3 regions of the Pseudomonas gorinensis genome follow, and region 3 is predicted to be linked to each of the others. Evidence: predicted binding sites of a transcription regulator. Region 3 holds the regulator's gene; each other region holds the start of a gene.
What was found. The regulator FliA, encoded in region 3, starts transcription of late flagellar genes. The targets are predictions, from matches to a motif close to CTAAAGTTTNNNNNNNNNNNGCCGNTAA.
Positions count from the first base shown of each region.

Region 1: AB7933_RS13075 (methyl-accepting chemotaxis protein) is a predicted target of FliA. The motif match lies at 1,570-1,597, and genes of this name have one in related genera.
Region 2: AB7933_RS18835 (methyl-accepting chemotaxis protein) is a predicted target of FliA. The motif match lies at 1,874-1,901, and genes of this name have one in related genera.

Region 1 is NZ_CP167125.1:2,836,254-2,839,528, reverse strand. Features, by position in the region: gene AB7933_RS13080 (flavin reductase family protein) at 1-412, shown strand, start outside; gene AB7933_RS13075 (methyl-accepting chemotaxis protein) at 813-1,541, opposite strand; partial or broken gene AB7933_RS13070 (cache domain-containing protein) at 1,671-2,687, opposite strand; gene AB7933_RS13065 (LLM class flavin-dependent oxidoreductase) at 2,948-3,275, shown strand, end outside.
Region 2 is NZ_CP167125.1:4,134,497-4,137,771, reverse strand. Features, by position in the region: gene AB7933_RS18835 (methyl-accepting chemotaxis protein) at 1-1,815, opposite strand, end outside; gene AB7933_RS18830 (aldo/keto reductase) at 1,960-2,955, opposite strand; gene AB7933_RS18825 (LysR family transcriptional regulator) at 3,073-3,275, shown strand, end outside.
Region 3 is NZ_CP167125.1:5,325,554-5,328,828, reverse strand. Features, by position in the region: gene flhF (flagellar biosynthesis protein FlhF) at 1-477, shown strand, start outside; gene fleN (flagellar synthesis regulator FleN) at 583-1,416, shown strand; gene fliA (RNA polymerase sigma factor FliA) at 1,413-2,153, shown strand; gene AB7933_RS24040 (chemotaxis response regulator CheY) at 2,321-2,695, shown strand; gene AB7933_RS24035 (protein phosphatase CheZ) at 2,714-3,275, shown strand, end outside.

The DNA.
Region 1 (3,275 bases), 2.5 Mb from region 3:
TGACGACGGGCAAATCGTCGGGCTGACGGCCAGCGCCTTCAGCTCGTTATCCATGGACCCGGCCCTGGTGTTGTTTTGCCCCAACTACAGTTCCGACTCGTACCCGGTGCTGATCAAGAACAAGCGCTTTGCCATCCACGTCCTTTCCGCAGGCCAGCAAAGCGAAGCCTACGCGTTCGCGCGCAAGGGCAAGGACAAGGCGCAAGGCATCGAATGGACCTTGAGCGCACTGGGCAACCCGATCCTGGCCAATGCCACGGCGGTGATCGAGTGCGAGTTGTGGCGCGAATACGAAGGCGGCGACCACGCGATCATGGTCGGCTCGGTGAAGAACCTGATCGTGCCCCAGCAGAACGCCGGGCCACTGGTGTACTGCCACGGCAAGATGGGCGCCCTGCCGCTGCCGGCCTGAGCCACACAATCATCAGGTAGCCCTCGGTCTGGTTTTGCTCTGGCTTCTGTGTGCCTTAGAGCCAACCGGAGTCGTGTCTGGTGTACTCGGTTAGACATGTGGGAGGGGGCTTGCCCCCGATCGCGGTGGGACAGCCCGCTTATTTGTCGCTGACCCACCGCCATCGGGGGCAAGCCCCCTCCCACAGTTTGATTGGCAGAGTGTCAGCCAGATGCAGGGCAGGTTCGAAACCGGCTGATCAGCGCCGGCAGGACACTGGCCTAAGCAACACACACAATCCTGTGGGAGGGGGCTTGCCCCCGATCGCGGTGGAACAGCCAGCTTATTTGTCGCTGCCCCACCGCCATCGGGGGCAAGCCCCCTCCCACAGTTTGATTGCGGGATGACGGCCAGATACAGGTCAGGTTCGAAACCGGCTGACCAGTTGATTCAACGTCTGCGACAACGCCGTCAATTGCTGTGCATCCTGGCGTGTGGCGTCGGCCAGGCTTGCCACCAATTGCGCATCCCCGTGAATCTGGCTGATATGTCGATTGATGTCTTCGGCCACCTGGTGCTGCTCTTCTGCGGCGGTGGCGATTTGCGTGTTCATGTCGCGGATCACGTCCACCGACTCACGGATCAACCCGAAGCTTTCGCGAGCGTCGTTGATCGACACCACCGTTTCCTGGGACACCTCTAGGCTGGCATGCATCTGCTTGCCCATCTGGTGCGTGCGCCGCGCCAGGTTACCCAGCAGCCCGTCGATTTCGCCGGTGGAGTCCGACGTGCGTTTGGCCAACGCGCGCACCTCGTCCGCCACCACCGCAAAACCACGGCCCTGCTCACCCGCCCGCGCGGCTTCGATGGCAGCGTTCAGCGCCAACAGGTTGGTCTGTTCGGCGATGGAGCGGATGGTGCCGAGGATCGACTGGATGTCGTTGCTGTCTTTTTCCAGTTGCTCCATGGCCTGGGCGGAGTGGCCGATTTCTTCGCTCAGGCGCCCCACGCTGTTCACCGCCGCGTCGATCTGTTGCTGCCCGGTATGGGCCTGGCGCTGGCCGTTGTCGGCCGAGTCGGCGGCCTGGCTGCAGGAACGCGCGACTTCGTTGGAAGTGGCGACCATTTCATGAAACGCGGTGGAGACCATGTCCACCGCTTCGCGCTGGCGCGAGGCGACTTCGGCCATTTCCACCGAGACTTCAGTGGCACTGCCAGAGCTGCTGTGGATCTGCCCGGCGGCCTGGCCGATGCGTTGAATCAGCGTGCGGATCGCTTCGAGGAACTGGTTGAACCAGCCGGCCAGTTGCGCCGTCTCGTCGCGGCCCTTGATCGCCAGGCGCGCGGTCAGGTCACCTTCGCCTTGAGCGATACCTTCCAGGCCACTGGCCACGCCGCGAATCGGCTTGACGATCAGCCCGGCAAACCAGGCCCCGACCCCGGCAAACAGCACCGCGCACACCAGCGCGATGGCTGCGATCAGCCAGGTCAGGCGCGCCGCGCCGGCCATCACTTCACTTTCGCGCATCACCCCGACAAATCGCCAGCCCAACGCCTTGGATGGCCAGACAAGCGCCATGTAGCGCTCCCCCGCCAGCTCGACCTGGACCAAACCCGGGCCGGCCTCGCTCAACTGCCGGTAGCCCTCGCCCAACTCGCCCAGCGCCTTGAAGTTGTGGGACGGGTCATTCGGGTCGACCAGTACGGTATTGTCGGCCTCCATCAGCATCAGGTAGCCGCTCTCGCCCAACTTGATCTGCTTGACCAGGTCGGTCAGTTGCTTGAGCGATACGTCGATATTCACCACCCCACCCGGCTTGCACTGGCGGCTGTTGAAACTTTGCACGGTGCTGACCAGCACCACATCGTCGGCGGCCCAGTAGTAGGCCTGGGTGCGCAGGGTCTTGCCCGGCTGCGCCATCGCGGTTTTGTACCAGGGACGCGTGCGCGGGTCGTAGCTGGCGAGCTGGGGGTCGCCGGGCCAGAACACATAACCACCGTCTTCGGTGCCCAAGGACAGATAGGTATAGGCCGAATGACTCTTGGCCAAGCCTTCGAACAGTTTGAACACCTGCTCGTCACGCACGCCGGGGGCGACGCGCGCAGCATCGGCGGCCAGGTAGCGTTTCACATCGCCATCAATGCCCTGCAACTGCGGGTGCGCTGCCAGGTAGGCGACGTTCTGGCTGATGCCCTCGAAAAACAGCTGCATGGCGTTGTCGACCTGGCGGATCTCGCGCTCGCTGCCGTCGATAAAGCCATCCCGTGCTTCATGACGCACGTTGAGGATGATCATCACAGCCACCAGAATCACCGGCAGGCTGGCGATCACCGTAAAGGCCAGGATCAATTTTTGTTTTATGTTCATCTAGCTCGCCTTCCTTGTGAGGTGAGAGTGCGACCGTTGGAGAGAAAAGTTTTGCGGATATTCCGTATTATGGTATACCAACAATCAATCCGCCGAACAGCCGTCATCACTGGCAGGCTTCACAAGGGCGTGAGCATTCAAGGGCCCGCAGTCGACAGGCCGATCACAATAGATCCGAGGTAAGCGTCATGAAGTTTTCCCTGTTCGTACACATGGAGCGCTGGGATGAAAGCATCAGCCACCGCCAGCTGTTCGAAGACTTGACCGAACTGACCCTGATGGCCGAAGCCAGTGGTTTCAGCACCGTATGGATTGGCGAGCACCACGCCATGGAATACACCATCTCGCCCAGCCCGATGCCGTTGCTGGCTTACCTCGCGGCCAAGACCACCACCATTCACCTGGGCGCCGGCACCATCATCGCGCCGTTCTGGCACCCGCTGCGGGTGGCGGGTGAATGCGCCTTGCTCGACGTGATCAGCAACGGCCGCATGGAAGTCGGCCTGGCCCGTGGCG
Region 2 (3,275 bases), 1.2 Mb from region 3:
GATCTGGGTACTGAGGTTGTTGATATGGCTGACCGAGCCAGCCATCTCATCCAGGCCGCTGTTCACCCGTGCGGTAGCGTCCGCCGCCGACTGGCAGCTGGCCTGGGTGTTTTCCATGGCCGCCACGGACGAACTCACGCCCGTGGTCAGGCGCGCGAGCATCTCATTGATCTGCGAGGTGCTGGCCTGGGTCCGCGCCGCCAACGCACGCACTTCGTCCGCCACCACCGCAAACCCACGGCCTTGCTCGCCGGCACGCGCGGCTTCGATCGCCGCGTTGAGTGCCAACAGGTTGGTCTGGCCGGCAATCGCGCCAATGACCCCGAGGGTTTCAGTGATGCGCGCGGCGTCCTGGCGCATGTTTTCCACGGTGTGGGTGGCACTGGCGACTTCACCGATCAACGCACTGACGCTGGTAGAGGCTTCACCCACGACCACACGGGAGCGGTCGGCGTGCTCATTGGCGCGCTGGGTGAATGCAGCGGTTTCGGCGGCGTTGTGCGCCACCGTGTCGGCGGTGGAGCTCATTTCGGTGATCGCGGTGACGGTCTGGTCGGTCTCCGAGGCATGCCGCACCAGGATACTGTTGGTCTGCGCCGAGGTTTGCTGCAATTGCGCCAGGCCAGACGACATGGCCCCGGTGGCCAGGGTCACTTCGCCGATCATGTTTTGCAGGTAGACGATAAAGCGGTTGACCGAGTGGCCGATGGCGCCGAGTTCGTCTTCGGCGCGGATGGTGATGCGTCGCGTGAGGTCGGCGTCGCCGGCGGAGAGTGCGTCGATGTTGCTTTTCAGCGTTTTCATGCGCTGGACCAACTGGCGAATCGCATAGGCCGCCAGCAGCACCAGCAGCAGTACCATGGGAATTTGCAGCAGCGCCAGGGTGCCGAGCACGTCATCGCGCTGGGCGGTGATCAGCGAGGTGGGCAGGGCGGTCGCGAGGAACCATGGCGTGCCTTCGATCGGGCGCATGTAGAAGGTGCTGGCCACGCCCTGGTTGTCGAACTCGCTGCGTTGCAACTTCTGGTCACGCTGGCCAAGGGCTTTGTTGATCATGGCGGCGAACGCCGAGGTGCCGCTCAGTTCGCTGATGTTCTTCAGCACCACCGGGCTGTTGATACGTGTGCTGTTGCTGATGATCTTGCCGTCGCCTTCGACGATCAGCATTTGCCCGCCGATGTCTTTTTCCTTGCTCGCCACCAGGTCGTTGAAGAAACCCAGGGTCACGTCGATAGTGGCAACGCCATACGCCGCGCCATCACGCTGGATGGCCATGGCGCAGTTGGTGCGCGGCTCCTGGCTGGCGTCGTCCTTGTAGGCCGCGGCCCAGGCACATTGCCCGCGTGGCGCGGCGAGGCCGCCCTTGTACCAGCTCTGGTCGTAGTAGTTGGGCGCCGGGTCGCTGTTCCAGAAGGTGTTCACGGCCAGCTTGCCCGACGCATCACGGTGCCAGAAGGTGCTGTGCTTGTTGCGCCCGGGCGTGCGCTGGTTGGGCAGCGGCCAGATACCACCGCCGAACACTTTCAGCTCGCCATACTGGTCCACCAGGCCTGGCAGGACCTTGTCGATGGCATCGCTGTCGAGCAGGGGGATGGTTTGGGTGATGGTGCGTTGCTGGGCCTGGACTTTGTTCAACTCGCCCTGGATCTGTACCGCAACCTCGGCGATGCGATTGAGTACGACCTGCTCTTCAGTCTGGCGCAGGGTGGGCGCGACCAATTGGCCGATGCCCACGACGGTCAACACTAATAGCATCAGGACGAACAGCACCAGGAACACGGTGTAGCGAGCTTGGATAGAGCGCAGTGGGGGCATGGGGGTCGTCCTTACGAAGCGTTTATTGTCGACGCGGCTTTGTTAGAGCTTCGTAGGGCTATCGGCTTGGCGCGCAATAGCTTTAGGTACGAGGGTGCAAGGAAGTGGGAGCCCCTTGATAAAGGGGCTCCCTGGCAGGGCTCGTCAGATATCCAGCATTGCCATGACTTCCTTGGGGTAGCGCAGGCCAGCTGTGGCGTCGGCAGGGAAGATGGCGTCCAACGCCGCCAGTTCGGCCGGGGTGAGGGTGATCGATACAGCCGCTACGTTCTGTTCCAGGTACCTGCGCTGCTTGGTCCCGGGGATTGGGATGATGAAGTCACCTTGCGCGAGCACCCAGGCCAAGGCCAATTGCCCGGCGGTGACGCCTTTGTCAGCCGCCAGGCGTTGTACCTGTTTCACCAATTGCAGGTTTTTCGCAAAGTTATCGCCCTGGAAACGTGGGCTGAGACGGCGATAGTCATCGGCGCCGAAATCGTCCGGGCTTTGCAGGGCACCGGTGAGAAAGCCCCGGCCCAACGGACTGTAGGGCACGAAGGCAATGCCCAGGCGTTGGCAGGCGGCCAGGCAGCCGTTGTCTTCCTGGTCGCGGCTCCACAAGGAATATTCGCTTTGCAGCGCGCTGATCGGGTGCACCTTGTGGGCGCGTTCCAAGGTGGCAGCGGACGCTTCGCTCAGGCCCAGGTAACGCACCTTGCCTTGCTTGACCAGTTCGGCCATGGCGCCGACGGTTTCTTCGATGGCGACCTCAGGGTCAATGCGGTGCTGGTAATACAGGTCCAGTGTTTCTATGCCCAGCCGCCGCAACGTGCCGTCGATGGCCTCGCGGATGTACTCGGGACGCCCATTGACGCCGCGCCGCGACGGGTTCGCCGGGTCGCGCACGATGCCGAATTTGCTCGCCAGGAACACTTGCTCGCGTTTGCCGGCAATCGCCTGGCCGATCAGTTGTTCATTGGTGTGCGGGCCGTACATGTCCGCGGTGTCGAGGAAGTTGACCCCCAGTTCCAGCGCGCGATGCAGGGTGGCCGTGGCCTCGGTGGTATCGGTGTCGGGGGTGTAGAAGTCGGTCATGCCCATGCAGCCGAGGCCGATGGCGGAAACACGTGGGCCGTTTTTACCGAGTTGACGAGTGTGCATGGGTGCAGCTCCTGTTGAGGTAGGCGCCTATTGTTACCCTCGACAAAACCGGGATAAACCGGCTAAAAGTACTATCACTATTCGTAAATTCTAAATAATCCATAGAGGTGGCGGGATTTGGACCGTTTCAACGCAATGCGCGTGTTTACCCGGATTGTCGAGTTGGGCGGGTTCGCCAAGGCGGCCGACAGCCTGCAACTGCCACGCGCGTCGGTGACGATCCTGATCAAGCAACTGGAAGCGCACCTGGGCGTGCAGTTGTTGCAGCGCACGACGCGTCAGGTCAGTCCGACCCTGGATGGCACGGCGTATTACCAGCG
Region 3 (3,275 bases):
GTCGACCCGGGCCAGTCGCTGGCCAACGCGCTCGACCCGTTGCTGCGTAAACGCGTGGTGCTGATCGACACCGCGGGGCTGCAAGCCAGCGACCCGGCCTTGCGCCTGCAACTGGAAAGCCTGGCCGGGCGTGGCATCAAGTCTAAAAATTACCTGGTGCTTGCAACCACCAGCCAAAAACAAGTTCTTACCGCTGCGTACCATAGCTACAAGCGCTGCGGGCTGGCCGGCTGCATCCTGACTAAGCTTGATGAAACGGCGAGTCTGGGCGAGGTGTTGAGCCTGGCCATCAGTCATGAACTACCGGTCGCCTACCTGACCGACGGGCCGCGGATCCCGGATGACCTGCATCTGCCGCGCCGTCATCAGTTGGTCAGCCGTGCCGTCAGCGTGCAAATGCAAGAAGAGCCTAGCGAGGAAGCGATGGCCGACATGTTCGCTGACCTCTACCACAACCCGGCAAAACGGGTGGGTTGAGTCAGTATGAACACCGTGAAATGTATCTACATCGATGGTCTGCAAGCGATTCACGCGGCCAAGCCATGTAGCCTGCGTCTAAGCAAGACAAGGTAAAGAAATAAAATGGGCAGCATGCATCCCGTACAGGTGATCGCGGTGACCGGCGGCAAAGGTGGCGTCGGGAAAACTAACGTGTCAGTGAATTTGTCCCTGGCGCTGGCAGAGCTTGGCCGTCGCGTCATGCTGCTGGATGCTGACCTGGGGCTGGCGAATGTCGACGTTCTGCTGGGACTGACGCCCAAACATACCCTCGCCGATGTGATCGAGGGCCGCTGTGAGCTGCGTGATGTGCTGCTCCAGGGCCCCGGTGGGATCCGTATCGTACCGGCCGCCTCGGGCACCCAGAGCATGGTGCACCTGAGCCCGGCGCAGCATGCCGGTCTGATCCAGGCGTTCAGCGATATCGGCGACAACCTCGACGTGCTGGTGATCGACACCGCCGCCGGGATCGGCGAGTCGGTGGTCAGCTTCGTGCGCGCCGCGCAGGAAGTGTTGCTGGTGGTCTGCGATGAACCAACCTCGATCACCGACGCCTATGCCCTGATCAAACTGCTTAACCGCGACTACGGCATGAACCGCTTCCGCGTGCTGGCCAACATGGCCCAAAGCCCGCAGGAAGGCCGCAACCTGTTCGCCAAGTTGACCAAGGTCACGGATCGCTTTCTCGATGTCGCCCTACAATACGTCGGCGCAGTTCCCTATGACGAGTGTGTGCGCAAGGCTGTGCAAAAGCAGCGTGCAGTCTACGAAGCGTTCCCTCGTTCGAAATGCGCCTTGGCGTTCAAGGCTATTGCTCAGAAGGTCGATACTTGGCCGTTGCCCGCTAACCCTCGGGGGCATCTGGAGTTTTTCGTCGAGCGATTGGTGCATCAGACGAGCGCAGGACCCGTGCTATGACAGCGACCGGCTACAACGCCTACAAGAAGTCCGCCCGTGACAGTCAGGGTGAGTTGATCGAGCGTTACGCGCCTTTGGTCAAACGCATCGCCTATCACTTGCTGGCACGCCTCCCCGCCAGTGTCCAGGTCGAAGACCTGATCCAGGCCGGCATGATCGGCCTTCTCGAAGTGTCGACCAAATACGACGCGAGCAAGGGCGCGAGTTTCGAGACGTATGCGGGTATCCGTATCCGTGGCGCGATGCTCGATGAGGTGCGTAAAGGCGATTGGGCGCCGCGTTCGGTACACCGCAATACGCGCATGGTCAGTGACGCAATTCGGTCAATTGAAGCAAAAACCGGTCGCGACGCTAAAGATCATGAAGTTGCGGCCGAACTCCAATTGAGTCTCGACGATTATTACGGGATTTTGAACGATACCTTGGGCAGCCGCCTGTTCAGTTTCGACGACCTGTTGCAGGACGGCGAACACGAAGGGTTGCACGAGGACGGCGCGAGTACGCATATGGAGCCGTCGCGTGACCTGGAGGATGAACGCTTCCAGGGCGCATTGGCCGACGCAATTGCCAATTTGCCGGAGCGTGAGCGACTGGTGTTGGCGCTGTACTACGACGAAGAGCTGAACCTCAAGGAAATCGGTGAGGTCCTGGGGGTCAGCGAATCGCGTGTCAGCCAGCTGCACAGCCAGTGCGCGGCCCGCTTGCGGGGGCGATTGGGAGAGTGGCGCGCGCGCTGACAGGCAGTGTGGGGACACTGCAGACGCAACCGCGAGGGCCTTGGCCGCCGCGGGGGCTAACCGTGGTGCCCTGGGCAGTCCTTTTTGTGTAACGCCTGTTGATTGAAATGGCGCGTCCAGGTGCTGGGCGCGTTTAAGACTGCTTGGAGGTCGAATTGGACAAGAACATGAAAATCCTCATCGTTGATGACTTCTCAACGATGCGGCGGATCATAAAAAACCTGTTGCGTGACCTTGGGTTCACAAACACGGTCGAGGCGGATGACGGCCTTACGGCGATTCCGATCCTCAACAGCGGGAGCATCGACTTTCTGGTAACCGATTGGAACATGCCGGGCATGACGGGTATCGACTTGTTGCGCCACGTGCGTGCCGACGAAAAACTGCGCAGCCTTCCCGTGCTGATGGTGACCGCCGAAGCCAAGCGTGAACAGATCATCGAAGCCGCCCAAGCCGGGGTTAACGGCTATGTGGTCAAACCATTCACTGCGCAGGCCTTGAAAGAGAAGATCGAAAAAATCTTCGAACGCATCCACGGCTAATGCTGCCACGGGGGAGCTATGGAGCAAAAAGAATCATCGCAGGCCGACTTTGAGTCGACCCTGAAAAAACATGCTCACCAGCTGGTCGACAGCCTTGAAAAAGGCCAGTTCGGCGATGCGGTGCAGTTAATCCATCAGCTCAACCAGACCCGTGACCGCGGCCTGTACCAGGAGGTGGGCAAGCTCACACGCGAGCTTCACAGTGCGATCGTCAATTTCCAGATTGACCCGCACATGCCTCAAGCCGAAGAGATTTCGCAGATCACCGACGCCACCGAACGCCTGTCCTATGTGGTCAGGCTGACTGAGGCAGCGGCCAACCGCACCATGGACCTGGTGGAAAACGCCACGCCCCTGGTCAACGGCATGGCCACGGAAGCCCAGGCGCTGAGCGTTGACTGGGGTCGCTTCATGCGCCGTGAAGTCGGCGCAGAAGAGTTTCGTGAGCTGGCCCGTCGGGTCGAAGGGTTCCTGTCACGCAGCGAGCAGGAAAACCGTACGGTTTCCAGCAACCTCAATGACATTCTGCTCGCCCAGGATTACCAGGACCTGACCGGTCAGGTGATCAAGCGTGTGACCC